DNA from 3 places in the Chryseobacterium sp. IT-36CA2 genome. Region 1 is predicted to be linked to each of the others. Evidence: riboswitches for the same ligand, from Rfam matches in the RefSeq annotation. Region 1 holds a riboswitch; each other region holds the start of a gene.
The links. A riboswitch is a leader RNA that binds a small molecule or an ion and turns the genes downstream of it on or off. The one in region 1 is predicted to bind S-adenosylmethionine.
Positions count from the first base shown of each region.

Region 1 (3,284 bases):
GTGCATTGTTAGGAGAAAACCCGATAAAGGATTGAGATCCGCCTGCGCCGAGCACTGTAGATCCTTCAGTGGCCACATTTCCATTGATGTCATATTGGGTATAGGATGCTTCGTCTCCTGCTTTGATCTGGTATTGTTCAAATCTGAATTCTCCCCCGAATGCAATATTGAATTGTTTTATATTTTTTGAAACATCAAGGTTAATGGTATTTTGAAGGAAGCTATGCGCTCCGGCATAAAATCGTGTTGGAGATTTTGCTCCCAGAGAAGCATTATTGGTGTTGCTTACGTTATAATTGAATGTGTTACTTCCGAAAGTATTGCTTAAGTCGAATAACCAGTCATTCAAATTATATTTTGCTCCTACAGCGTAAGAAACATCGTACACCTGTGATCCGAGGGTCGCCTGAAACCCGTTCGGATAAATGGATGAAACTACATTGGATGTTTCGCTCGGAAGTCTTCTGAAGCCAAATCCTTTTCCTTCTTTGATACTGAATCCTCCAAAAGAATAGACTTTAAAATTATCATTAAAAGGATATTCTGCATTGAAAAACAGCTGACCCTGTCTGATTTGGGCATCTCCGATCTGAAAATTAAAATCATCGCGGGTTAATCCTCGTTCTTTAATCTTCTCATCATCAGCCGCTCTTGCAGCAGCAGGATCATCGGCAAATGCATACGCAAAATTATTTCCGAAAATGTCGAGATCATGATTTTGGGTTCTTGTCGTTTTTCCTCTGTGACTTAATTGCAGAGACAGGTTAATATAACTGTCTTTCTTTCCTAATGAAGTTCCGTAATTGGCGCCTGCCTGGTAAGTATCACCATCATTTCTTCCGGTCAATCCATAAGTAAGGCTTGCTGAAGCTCCGGCATTTTTTTTAAGAATAATATTAATCACTCCTGCAATGGCATCAGAACCGTATTGTGCAGCCGCTCCGTCTCTTAACACTTCTATTCTGTCAATCGAAATCACCGGAATGGCACTTAAATCTGTTCCTACAGAGCCATTTCCCACTGTATTCTGATAATTTACCAATGATGTAGAATGTCTTCTTTTTCCGTTAAGCAGCACCAGAACCTGATCGGGTCCCATTCCTCTCAGAGTTACAGGATCAACATGTTCTGTGCCATCCGAAGCAGACTGTCTCACTGCATTAAATGATGGAATCACATAGTTCAGGAGATCCTGAGCAGTCATTTGCGGAGAACTTCTCTGGATTTTATCGATATTAATTACATCTACAGGAACGGGTGTCTCCAGCTTTGTTCTTTTGACATTACGGTTTCCGACAATGATAATATCTTCGATTTGTTTTCCTTTTTCCTCACTCTCCTGAGCTGCGACCAGAATTGCTCCAAGCAATAATACAGCTGTGCTTAATTTTTTCATTTTGTTCTTGACAATTAATAATACAGGCCCGACGGATCTTTCCGCAGATACACAAGACTTCAAGAAATGGAATTCATATAGAATATTGACTTCACTTATCTCCCCCTAAGGGTTGGAATTAGCACCTTTACACTTCTGAAACCGTGTAGGTTGCTAAGGTTTCACGGGGCCAAATCCCTCCACCTTTCTTGATAAATCTACTGCAAAAGTAGACTATTTTTTTAAATGTACAAAAAAGGCAAATCTGCAATACTGCAAATTTGCCTTTTATTATTTTATAGAAATTGTTTACACTTTTATTTTTGAACCATTAAGATTTAATAAGAGTTTAAGAGTATTAAGATAAGCCTCGCTTTAAACTTAAAAATCAGAATGATTCAGCTTAACTCTACTTTATTTATTAAATCCTTCTTAATGGTTTTTAAGATATTCAATATTTTTTATAAGTCTAAACGCTTTTATTTAATGATCATCTTTTGAATCGCAATTCCTGTATCCGATTTAAGCTGTACAAGGTAAGTTCCTGCGGGATAACTGATTTTCGCGTCATAGGTACCATTTTCTCTATCAAGTTTGAATGAATCAAGTTTTTTACCGGTCATATCAAAAATTAAAATTTCTCCATTTTTTGCTTTGCTGAAAACGAATTTAGCAACTCTGTTTTTTACAGGATTATCTGCAATCTGAAGGGATAATTTGTTGGCAGCATTGGTATCTGCTGTTGACAAAGTACCTGCATAATTTCCAAAGATTCTGAATTCGCCTGGCTGTAAAGTAATTGGAGCCGTTGTGGAGACTACATTCGAGATACTGTCATCCATCAGATTCTGCCACTGGCCTGTGTATGGGAAATAAGGGACTACATTCTGCACAGAAGTAGTGTAATTCGCTAATACTACGATGTTCTTTGTTCCTGTTGTAATAGTTGTATCATACACATAAATTCTTGTGATCAGACCATTAGGATCATTCGTAAGGTTATTGGATTCTATACTGTACGTTTTAGATTTAAAAACCGGATGACTGTTTCTGATATTGATGATTTTAGCCCAGGTATCATACACCGCTTTTCTGTTTGCATTCGTATCATATCCTAAGGTAAATGCAATAGGTTTCTCATCTGTTCTACAGCCGCTGTCGATAGTACCATTTGCACATCTGTTGATGCTGAATTCATATCCTAATTCGCCAAACTGCCAGATCATTTTCGGACCTGGAATCGTGAAGAAGGTTGCACCGAAAGTTTTCATTCTTTCAAGAGCGGTATTCAGATCTTTCACATTATAACTTCCGTTGGTAGCTCCGTATGCAAGATTTTTAAACATCAGTCTTTCTTCATCATGGCTTTCTCCATAGCCTACAGCACTCATATTGGTAAAGCCGTGGAGACTGTGGTTCATACGGTCATAATTGCTGTTTTCCTGATATCCCATTGTATTCTGATTGTAAGGATCTGTCTGTTTATTCCAAAGCATAACGCCTTTTCCTTCTGCTATTCTGTAATTCGCCCATTGCTGCTCTTCTGCATCTGTTCCAAGGTGTTCGAAGATCATGTAAGAGTTCGGATCCAGAGCCCATTGTCTGTCTGCGTAGTGTTTCATGATATCTACTCTGTCCTGCTGATAGGCGTTGGTGCACGTTTCATCATTTTCAGAACAGCTTTGAGTGAATCCTTTTGTTAAATCCCAACGGAATCCGTCTATGTGATATTCATTCAGCCATTGTTCAAGACATCTTTCAACGTAATATTGCGTTGAAGGACTTGTATGGTTAAAATCATTGAATACATTATATGAATGTTTCGGAACCTGATTAAAGTAAGGATTGTTTGCCGCTACATCTCCATAGCCGTCTCCATCCGGGTCTATATTCCAAAGTCTTACCAAAG
Region 1 covers NZ_CATKPG010000025.1:179,934-183,217, forward strand. The annotation lists gene ACM6F9_RS21195 (TonB-dependent receptor plug domain-containing protein) at 1-1,396, opposite strand, end outside; SAM riboswitch class I at 1,489-1,594, opposite strand; gene ACM6F9_RS21200 (alpha-amylase family glycosyl hydrolase) at 1,855-3,284, opposite strand, start outside.

Region 2 (3,284 bases), on a different contig from region 1:
GAGAAATTAATCAGTTCTTCAACATTCGATGGATGTTCTGCCGTCAAAACCTCATCACTCCAATTGGCATCAAATCCTTTTTTGTTGAAGGCAATTTTCTTTGAGTTGGCTACCGCCACTACTTTCAGGTCTATTTTTTTACGCTTTTTAATTTCTTCTGCAGATTCCAAAACCTGTTGTATCAATGTTTTTCCTACGTTTCCGTGGCCAATGATTGCCAGATGAACCGTCTTTGGTTTTTTGAAAATTTCAGATTCTATGATGTTTCTTGTTTTTTCATCCTGTGAGGAAGTCACTACGATATTTACTCTGTTTTCTCCTGCTACCTGATTCAAAAGCAATGGGAAAACATTGTTTCTTGCCAGTTCGGCAAAGACTTTATTGAAATCTTCTGCTACAAAACCAATCACAGAAACATTATTGATACTATAGATCTGAGAAACTTTTCCAGATTTTCTTTCTTCTTCAAATTCATCAATAAGACAAGCTACTGCTTTTTCTGCATCAATTTCCTGAACCAAAATAGAAATTCCGTTTTCTATGGCTTGTTGTGAAATTACTCCTACACTGATACGCGCTAAGGTAAGCGCTTTAAAAATTCGTCCGTCAATCCCAATTTCTCCCAGAAAATCTTCTCCTTCAAATTTGACAATTGATCTATTTTTTAAGAATTTTATTTCGTTAACCTTTTTCATTACTTTATAAAATATTTTTTATGATATTATTTAATTGTTGATATTCCATTAGGAAGGCATCATGCCCGTGTATAGATTGGATCTCGTGATAAGAAACATCCTTATTTTTCTCTTGTAAGTTTTCAAAACACATTCGGATTTCAGAAGCCGGGAAGAATAAGTCTGTATCTACGGAGATCATGTGCATTCGTGTCTGTATGTTCTCCAGTGCTTCTTCAGCAACGTTTATATTCATCAAGAGATGATTCATCAGTTTGTAACTTTTCAAACTAAATCTTTCGTTTAGTGCATTACCATGATAAACCAGCCAGTCTTCTGATTCCAGGGATTTTTTTTCCTGGTTATATTGGTTTTGAAATCTGTCGTTGAGCGACTGTGGAGTTCTATAACACAACATGGCATGAATTCTTGCTTTCTGTAATGGTTCTTCTTTATCATTCAATAAAAATTTCTGAACCAGACACTGTGCATGAAGCCAGTCGTGTGTTCTGTAATCACAGGCTATAGGAATAAATATTTCTGCAAGATCCGACTGCTTGGCAAGCATTTCCCAGGCAATCCCTCCTCCCAGAGAGCCTCCAATAATGGCATATAAATTTTTGATATGTAAAGCTTCAAGCCCTTTCAGAAATATCGCTGCGATATCTGAAGGAGTGAAGTCTTCATAGTCTTCAATTAAAAAATCGTCATATCCGTTTCCGGGTATATTAAAGCACAGAACGGTATATTTATCGGTATCTACAATCTGATTTTCTCCTACCAACTGTTTCCACCAGCCTTTTTCTCCGGATACATTGGAATTTCCGGTAAGAGCATGGTTGATTAAAATGATAGGGGCTGTAAACAGATCTTTCCCAAAAAGCTGATAGCTTAATGAGATATGGTATTCCTTTTGAGAATAAGTTTGATACGAAAGATTAATATAGTTTAATTCTGTTTTCAATTCTATTAAATTTTAATACAATTGAAAATGCCACAGGAAATGGCTGAAAAAGAACTTCAGTGAGTTATCTGTCCAAAATACTTTGGTAGAACGTAGCACCTTCTTTGCTTGCGCAAAGGGTTGCTAAGGTTTCATAGGGTCTAATCCCTCAACCTTTCTTGATAACATTTTCAATATTTGAATGAACGAATGATGCAAAGGTAGTTCTTTTCTTTTAATTTCAAAAAAAAAATATTTTAATATTCAAAAAAGCCCTTAAACACAAGTGTTTCAAGACTATATTAATAATTATTCAGATGAAAAAAATTGGAATTACTTCTCAAAAAAACTAACTTCGTGGGGAAAAATGATGAGATATGACCGCTGAAAAAGAAAGATTACAAGATACCAAATGGAAAAACTGGGGACCTTATGTAAGCAACCGGCAGTGGGGAAATGTACGCGAAGATTATAGCCCGAACGGGAATGCCTGGAATTTTACCAATCATAATAATGCCGAAAGCTACGCCTACCGCTGGGGTGAAGAAGGCATTGCCGGAATTTCTGATGTAAAGCAGCTTTTATGTTTTGCTTTTTCATTTTGGAACAAGAAAGACAAAATGGTAAAAGAAAGGTTCTTCGGATTGAGTAACCCTCAGGGAAATCATGGGGAAGACATCAAAGAAATTTTTTATTATCTGGATAATACGCCTACTCATAGCTATATGAAAATGGTGTATAAATATCCGATCAATGAATTTCCTTATGATGACCTTGTTGCCGAAAATGGAAAACGCAGTAAAAAGGAACCGGAATATGAAATTTTCGATACCGGAATTTTTGATAATGATGAATATTTTGATATTTTCATAGAGTACTGTAAAGCCGACCACAATGATATTCTGGCCAGAGTAACCATCTGCAACCGAAGTCAGCATGAAGCACCTATTCTGGTAGCGCCTACTGTATGGTTCAGAAACAACTGGAAATGGGGATATAATACCTATAAAGGAGAAATCAATGCTTCTGAGAACGGAAGTATCAATATTGGCCATGATAGTATTTCGATCAAAAAGTTCTATTCCCGAAATACCAATGCACAAAGCGTATTTTGTGATAATGAAACCAATAACGCTAAACTTCATGGAACACCTGCTGCCGAAAACAGCTATTTCAAAGATGGGATCAATCATTTTATTACCCATCAGGCAAATACGATAAATCCCGAAAAGAAAGGGACAAAAGCTTCTTTTCTGATTGACGAAGTTATTGGCGCCGGAGAATCAAAAGTTTTTGAATTCAGACTATGTCCTGATGAGGCGGATGAACCTTTTGAAAAGTTTGATGAAATTTTCAATACCCGACAGGCTGAAGCTGAAGAGTTTTATAAAGACGTTCAGAATGACACTGTCAACGAGGACGAAAGAAATGTTCAGAGACAGGCATTTGCCGGACTTCTCTGGAATAAGCAGTTCTATCACTACAATATTGGAAAATGGCTAAAAGGTGATCCGAACTTTGAAGCCCCGAGAAATTTCAACGAATACGTAAGAAATACAGAATGGAATCATCTCCACAATAAAGATATTATTTCCATGCCTGATAAATGGGAGTATCCATGGTATGCTACGTGGGATCTGGCATTTCACTGTGTTCCTTTTTCTATC
Region 2 covers NZ_CATKPG010000021.1:13,628-16,911, forward strand. The annotation lists gene ACM6F9_RS11530 (ACT domain-containing protein) at 1-695, opposite strand, end outside; gene ACM6F9_RS11535 (alpha/beta fold hydrolase) at 700-1,638, opposite strand; SAM riboswitch class I at 1,700-1,806, opposite strand; gene ACM6F9_RS11540 (MGH1-like glycoside hydrolase domain-containing protein) at 1,995-3,284, shown strand, end outside.
Region 2: another riboswitch for S-adenosylmethionine. It lies ahead of ACM6F9_RS11535 (alpha/beta fold hydrolase); the one in region 1 lies ahead of ACM6F9_RS21195 (TonB-dependent receptor plug domain-containing protein).

Region 3 (3,284 bases), on a different contig from region 1:
AGGTTCCGATTATGAATCTTGAGATTCCTACTGAATTACCAAACGTTTCTACAGGTATTTTAGATCCTAGAGATACGTATGAAAATGCTTCAGATTGGGAAGAAAAAGCAAAAGATCTTGCTTCAAGATATATCAAAAACTTTGAACAGTACTGTGATACTGAAGAAGGTAGAAAATTAATTGCTTCCGGACCTCAATTACAGGAACAAACTATCTAATAGTTAACTAAGCATAAAGAAAAGCCTCATCATTGATGAGGCTTTTTTTATTAATATTTTTTACAGCTTTCAATCAATTCATTTTGTTCATCAAGTTTTAGTACTGTTGATTTGATCGATTCTCCAGTTAGACGTTTTATGATCATAAAATGTTTTGAAAAAAAGTAAGACTCTTCGTCCAATATTTTATCTAAATACTTTGGAGTAGTGAAAGTCATCCAATATTTTGCTTTGTTGGAAAATATAATAGTTACTTCTATGGTATCAGATTCAATATTTTCTATTTTGTCATCTATGTTAATAGAAATTATTTCTGGTTGATTGTTTAAACTGAAATAAAATTTTGAATACCATCTCAGTCTTCCTTCGTCATTCTTAACCCTTACATTATCAGCGTTAATTTCTTCGATAATGTATGATTTTCTTTTTGTTAATTGCCTGGAATATGTCCCAATGCATTTGCAGTAAATCTTATCTTCTATCTTCATAAATCATTTCTAATTACTCATATGCATCTGTGAAAATCTGTGAGATCCGTGGGAAGGATATAAACTATAAAATTATTTCAAACTTAATATAGCCAATCTATACCCATCCATTCCAAAGCCTGATAAAACCGCATCCGTATTAGCAGCTGTTACAGATTTCTGTCGGAATTCCTCTCTTTTATAGATATTGCTGATGTGAACTTCTACTTTTGGTTTACGAATATTTTTTAGACAATCCGCAATTGCGTAGGAATAATGGGTGAAAGCTCCCGGATTAATCACTACTGCATCAAAATCATCCTCCTGAAGTCTGTTGATAAGTTCGCCTTCAATATTAGACTGATAATATTTTAATTCATGAGCCTGAAACTCAGATTTTAAATTTTCCAAATAGCTTTCCATGGAAACAGTTCCATAGATTTCCGGTTCTCTGGTACCTAATAGGTTAAGGTTAGGGCCGTTGATGATTAAAACTTTCATACTATAAAATTAAAAACTTTTTTTAATTAACAGCCAAAAAATTCTCCATTGATTGGCTGTTATTCAATTGAATTATTAATAATGATATTTATCATGTATGTGAAAGTGATAACGATCGTAACTCTTTGTAGTAAGGGATTTTATTAAAAAATTACGTTAATTTTTGAAAAATTATCATGAAAAATAAATAAGTCTACTTGTTTTGTAGACTAAAAGTTTTTAGCTTTGCAACCATATTTCGATCGGCTTATAAAGAAAGATGGAGGGAACTGACCCTATGAAATCTTGACAACCTACCCGTGGGGCAAGGTGTTACATTCAGCCTTTTAAGGAAAAATAAGGATTTGGTTTATCGTATTTATCGATGCCCTTTGCTGACTTTTCTGCAAAGGGCTAAATTTTAATATATGATAAATAAAATTGATTATGATTAATATAAATTTATTCAATTCTAAGGTTTGGATGCCTCCGGTTGCTGCATTTTTTCTGGGAGTAACCAGTCTCAATGCGCAGAATTCCAAGCCTAAAAAAGATAGCCTTAATGAAAAGGAGATTGATGAAGTGGTAGTGGTAGCCTACGGAAAAGCTAAAAGAAACAGCTATACAGGTTCTGTAGCCACTATTTCCAGTGATAAAATTAATAACAGACCCGTAACCAATATCACCAAAGCATTAGAAGGTCAGGTTGCCGGAATTCAGACAACAAGTGCATCTGGACAGCCGGGAGCTGTTTCTACCATTCGAATCAGAGGGATTGGCTCTATCAGTGCTTCAAGTGATCCTTTGTACGTAGTAGACGGAATTCCTTTTGACGGGAATCTGAACTCTATCAGCCCAAGCGATATTGAATCCATCAGTGTTCTGAAAGATGCTACAGCAAGTGCTTTGTATGGTTCAAGAGGAGCTAACGGGATTATCATCATCACCACAAAATCAGGTAAAAAAGGAGAGGCAAAAGTCAATTTTAATATCAGTCAGGGATTTTCCGGAAGAGCGGTGAAAGACTATGAACAGGTTAATACAGATCAATATTTCCAATTGTACTGGGAAGCATTGAGAAACGGATATCAATCTGGGAAAGTGAATGCTCAGCAAGCTGCTCAGATGGCAACGGGCAACCTTGTTTCTTCATTGGGTATCAATCCATATGGAACAGCTTATCCAAAACCGGTAGGAACGGATGGAAAGCTGTTACCGGGAGCTTCACCGCTTTGGAATGATGACTGGAGAGATATTTTGCAAAGAGTAGCTTCAAGAAATCAGGTAGACCTTGATATCAGCGGAGGAAGTGAGAAGAGCAATTATTTCTTTTCCCTAGGTTATCTTGATGATAAAGGAATGGCCATTGAATCAGGATATAAAAGATATAATACCAGATTGAAGATCAATTCGGAAGTGAAAAAATGGTTGAATGTTGGAGTGAACTTAAATTATACGAACAGTATTCAACAGGCACCTACTTCTTCAGATAACACTTCTAGTAATATCATCAATGCCGCAAGGTTTATTCCTTCATTCTATCCTTATTATGAAAGAAATGCGGACGGAAGTTATATTTTAGGATCTGATGGAAACCCGGTTTATGATTTCGGAAAATACAGACCTACAAGTGCACTTCAGAATCAAAATGCTGCTGCAACACTGTCATTAGATAAAAACGAAAATAAAGAAGACAATTTCTCTGGAAAAGGATTCATGGAGCTTACGTTCCTGCCGGAACTGAAATTCAAGACAAGTTTCTCTGTTGATTTGGTGAATTACAACGGACATTATTATTCAAACCCATTGCTGGGACAAGGAGCTGAAATAGGAGGTTCGGTAACAAAAAGCAATAGCAGGACACTTTCTTATACTACGAGTAATATTCTGACTTATGATAAAAAATTTGGAAAACATCATGTGAATGCTTTGGCAGGTCATGAATTCTATAAATATGACTATCAGACGATTTCCGGAACAAGAACCCAGTTCTCACTGCCTTACTATTATGAACCTGACGCGGCTTCGCTGTTAGGCAGTTTCAGTGGAAACAGCAACAAGATAAGCTTATTGAGTTTCCTAGGGAAAGTAGAGTATAATTATAACAATACTTATTTCT
Region 3 covers NZ_CATKPG010000021.1:171,218-174,501, reverse strand. The annotation lists gene pckA (phosphoenolpyruvate carboxykinase (ATP)) at 1-218, shown strand, start outside; gene ACM6F9_RS12305 (hypothetical protein) at 269-706, opposite strand; gene ACM6F9_RS12300 (type II 3-dehydroquinate dehydratase) at 779-1,186, opposite strand; SAM riboswitch class I at 1,431-1,529, shown strand; gene ACM6F9_RS12295 (SusC/RagA family TonB-linked outer membrane protein) at 1,613-3,284, shown strand, end outside.
Region 3: another riboswitch for S-adenosylmethionine. It lies ahead of ACM6F9_RS12295 (SusC/RagA family TonB-linked outer membrane protein); the one in region 1 lies ahead of ACM6F9_RS21195 (TonB-dependent receptor plug domain-containing protein).